Regions from separate parts of the Streptomyces sp. NPDC046900 genome, predicted to be linked through region 2. Evidence: riboswitches for the same ligand, from Rfam matches in the RefSeq annotation. Region 2 holds a riboswitch; the other holds the start of a gene.
The links. A riboswitch is a leader RNA that binds a small molecule or an ion and turns the genes downstream of it on or off. The one in region 2 is predicted to bind thiamine pyrophosphate.

Region 1 (2,198 bases), on a different contig from region 2:
TTCACCCGGTACGCGCACGACCCGGAGCAGTGGACCGACATCCCCGCCTCGTCCCGCGCCCGGCTCCAGGAGGCGCTGCTGCCGGAGCTGATGACGGTCGTACGGCATCTGTCGACCGACGAGGACACGACCCGCAAGACGCTGTGGCGGCTGTTCGACGGAACCCTCGTCGAGTCCGTGCTCATGCGGTATCCCGACCGGGTCACCATGTGCATCAGCTCCCAGGCGGGTTGCGGCATGAACTGCCCCTTCTGCGCCACCGGCCAGGCGGGCCTCGACCGCAACCTGTCCACCGCCGAGATCGTGCACCAGATCGTCGACGGGATGCGGGCACTGCGCGACGGCGAGATCCCCGGCGGCCCGACACGGCTGTCGAACATCGTCTTCATGGGCATGGGCGAGCCCCTCGCCAACTACAAGCGCGTCATGGCGGCCATCCGCGCCCTCACGGACCCCGCTCCGGACGGGCTCGGGCTCTCTCAGCGCGGCATCACCGTGTCGACCGTCGGACTCGTGCCGGCCATCCACCGCTTCGCCGACGAGGGCTTCAAGTGCCGGCTCGCCGTCTCGCTGCACGCGCCGGACGACGAGCTGCGCGACACCCTCGTCCCCGTCAACACCCGGTGGAAGGTCCGTGAGGTTCTCGACGCCGGTTTCGAGTACGTCGAGAAGTCCGGGCGCCGGCTGTCCATCGAGTACGCCCTCATCCGGGACATCAACGACCAGGCGTGGCGCGGTGATCTGCTGGGCCGGCTGCTCAAGGGCAAGCCCGTGCACGTGAACCTGATCCCGCTCAACCCGACCCCCGGCTCCAAGTGGACCGCGTCGCGGCCCGAGGACGAGAAGGCGTTCGTCGAGGCGATCGCCGCCCACGGAGTGCCGGTGACGATCCGGGACACCCGTGGCCAGGAGATCGACGGGGCGTGCGGGCAGCTGGCGGCCAGCGAACGTTAGGGCTGTAGTCTGAGCCCGGTCATTACATCTTCATATTCCGACAGGGGAGCGCCACAGCGCTGAGAGTGCGGGAGAGCCCGCAGACCCTCTGAACCTCGCCCAGGTCATTCTGGGTAGGGAGTTCGGTCTTCACTCGAGCTGTTGCGCCCTGCCCGGGAACCCTTCGAGGCTCCCGGGCAGGGCCGCGTCTCTTCCTGGTCACCCAGGAGGAATTCAGTGAGCATCACCGGCAAGCGGTTCGCGGCCGTGGTCGTCGGGCTGGGCATGGTCACGCTGTCCGCGTGCGGGTCGTCCGGCTCGGCGAGCGGGAGCGGCGGCGACTCCAAGACCGTGACCCTCGTCAGCCATGACTCGTGGGCCGCCTCGAAGAGCGTCGTCTCGGCCTTCGAGAAGGAGTCCGGATACACCGTCAAGGTCCTCAAGGACGGCGACGCCGGCCAGGCCGTCAACAAGGCGATCCTGACCAAGGACAACCCGCAGGGCGACGTCTTCTTCGGCGTCGACAACACGCTGCTGTCCCGGGCCGTGGACAACGGGCTGTTCCAGCCCTACGAGGCCAAGGGTCTCGACCAGGTCGGCGCGCAGTACCAGCTCGACAAGGGCGAGCACCGGGTCACGCCGATCGACTACGGCGACATCTGCGTCAACTACGACAAGAAGTACTTCGCCGACCACAATCTCACCCCGCCGGCCACCTTCGACGACCTCACCAAGCCCGCGTACAAGAACCTGCTCGTCACCGAGAACGCCGCCACGTCCTCGCCGGGTCTCGGCTTCCTGCTCGGCACCGCCGCGAAGTACGGCGACGGGGACACCGCCGGCTGGCAGAGCTACTGGAAGAAGCTCAAGGACAACGGAGTGAAGGTGGTCGACGGCTGGGAGCAGGCGTACGACCAGGAGTTCTCCGGTTCCGCCGGAGGCCGCAAGGCGGGCGGCGACCGGCCGCTCGTCGTCTCGTACGCATCGTCGCCGCCCGCCGAGGTCGTCTACGCCCAGCCGCGGCCCAAGACCGCGCCGACCGGTGTCGCGACGGGCACCTGCTTCCGTCAGATCGAGTTCGCGGGCCTGCTGAGCAACGCGCACAACAGCAAGGGCGCGAAGGCGTTCATCGACTTCCTGATCAGCAGGCGGTTCCAGGAGGACATGCCGCTCAACATGTTCGTCTACCCGGTGGTCCAGGGTGCGAAGGTGCCCGCCGAGTTCACCGAGTACGGCCCCGCGGCCAAGAGCCCCGAGACCATGGC
Region 2 (2,198 bases):
TGGCGCTCGCCCCGACCACGGCCACGAGCAGCGGATTCGACCCCTGAATGATCGCCGGCAGGACGAAGAGGTTCAGGAACATAAAGCTCACGCCCAGCGCGATGAGCGCCATGACGCCACGCAACCGGCCCACGACCACCACGGCGACGGCGAAGATGCCCGCGAGCAGAGCCATGGGGAACTTGCGGTTCACATCGGTGACCGAATACTGCAGGTCCTTCGGAGCGGATGGTTCGTACGCCACCACGACCTTCTCGCCCTCATGCAGTTGGCGCGACTGGTCCGGCTGGACGATCTCCGTGAAGGTACGACCGATGTCATTGCCGGTGTCGACGCGAACTGTTGCCTTCTTGCAGGTGCCGCTCGATCCCTGCACCGCGGAGGAGCCCTCGGCGGTGGAGGTGTCACCGGTCGGGGTGTCGCCCGAGGCGTTCACGGACTTGCAGTCCACGTCCACGACCCTGGTCACCGTGGCCTGCTGGGTCTGCCGGTCGAAGCCGACGCCGGTGCGCTTGTGCGAGGGCACGCCGCCCGGCCACAGCACCACCAGGCCCACGATGACCGCCGCGGTGAAGGGAATGAGGATCGCGGCGATGACCCTGCGCAGATGTCGGGAGACGGGAGCCGCGGGCCCATGACTGTGCCCATGCGAATGGTCGTGGCCGTCACCGGATCCAGGTCCGTGGCCACCTCCATGACCGTCCCCGGGTCCCTCGCCGGAGCCGTGACCGCCTCCAGGGCCATGGCCGTGGGTCTCGCCGGGGGCATGGTTGTGGGGTGGTCCGGGAGGCGGATAGGAGGGCGGATGCTGCATCGTGGTCACCGACCGATCATCGCAAGAAGGCGTGAGGCGCACTGTGCAGCCCGTGCAATTAGACGCTAGCGTGAGAGGACCTTTGCACACGCGGGAGCTCGGAGCACCGGGCTGAGAGGGCGCTGACCTCCGTTGACGCGATGCTTCACGTGGAACATCGCCGGGCGGAAACCGCTGCGTCGACCGCTGAACCTGTTACCGGGTAATGCCGGCGTAGGGAGTAGGTCTTATGGCCAACAAGGACGTACACACGCCTGCCTCCGATCAGGGGGAACCGTCACCGGAGGCCGGAAGGTCCATCGGATGGCACAAGGCGTATGTCGGGGGTTCACGCCCTGATCTTCGAGTGCCGGTCCGTCAGGTGCACCTCACCAATGGACAGTCGGTCGCCCTGTACGACACCTCCGGCCCGTACACCGATCCACTCATGGAGACGGACGTCCGCAGGGGGCTGGCGTCGCTGCGCGAGAACTGGATCATCGGCCGTGGCGACACCGAGGAGTACGCGGGTCGCCCTGTCCGTCCCGAGGACGACGGGATCAAGCACACCGCGCCGCGGGGCGGGCTACGCAACCTCGACGCGGTCTTCCCGGGCCGGCCGCGTCAGCCCCGCCGCGGCCGGGCCGGCACGGCGGTCACGCAACTGGCCCATGCGCGACGTGGCGAGATCACGCCCGAGATGGAGTTCGTGGCGATCCGGGAGAACGTGTCGCCCGAGGTCGTCCGTGAGGAGATCGCGGCGGGACGCGCGGTTCTCCCCGCCAACGTCAATCATCCGGAGACCGAGCCGATGATCATCGGCAAGCGGTTCCTGGTGAAGGTCAATGCCAACATCGGCAACTCCGCGGTGACGTCTTCCATCGAGGAAGAGGTCGAGAAGATGACTTGGGCGACCCACTGGGGCGCGGACACGGTCATGGATCTGTCCACAGGCCGCAACATCCACACCACGCGCGAGTGGGTGCTGCGCAACTCCCCCGTGCCGATCGGCACGGTGCCGCTGTACCAGGCCCTCGAGAAGGTCGACGGGAAAGCGGAGGAGCTGACCTGGGAGATCTACAAGGACACGGTCATCGAGCAGGCCGAGCAAGGCGTGGACTACATGACGGTGCACGCGGGCGTACGGCTGCCGTACGTACCGCTCACCGCGAATCGCAAGACCGGCATCGTGTCGCGGGGCGGCTCGATCATGGCCGCGTGGTGCCTCGCGCACCACAAGGAGTCGTTCCTGTACGAGAACTTCGAGGAGCTCTGCGAGATTCTCGCGGCCTACGACGTCACGTACTCGCTGGGCGACGGCCTGCGGCCGGGCTCGATCGCGGACGCCAACGACGCGGCGCAGTTCGCTGAACTGCGCACTCTGGGGGAACTCAACCGGATCGCC

Region 1: another riboswitch for thiamine pyrophosphate. It lies ahead of ABZ904_RS38455 (thiamine ABC transporter substrate-binding protein); the one in region 2 lies ahead of thiC (phosphomethylpyrimidine synthase ThiC).

What each region holds. Positions count from the first base shown of each region.
Region 1 covers NZ_JBEYXD010000068.1:9,008-11,205, forward strand. The annotation lists gene rlmN (23S rRNA (adenine(2503)-C(2))-methyltransferase RlmN) at 1-954, shown strand, start outside; TPP riboswitch at 987-1,092, shown strand; gene ABZ904_RS38455 (thiamine ABC transporter substrate-binding protein) at 1,219-2,198, shown strand, end outside.
Region 2 covers NZ_JBEYXD010000010.1:135,575-137,772, reverse strand. The annotation lists gene ABZ904_RS13240 (YibE/F family protein) at 1-823, opposite strand, end outside; TPP riboswitch at 895-1,051, shown strand; gene thiC (phosphomethylpyrimidine synthase ThiC) at 1,044-2,198, shown strand, end outside.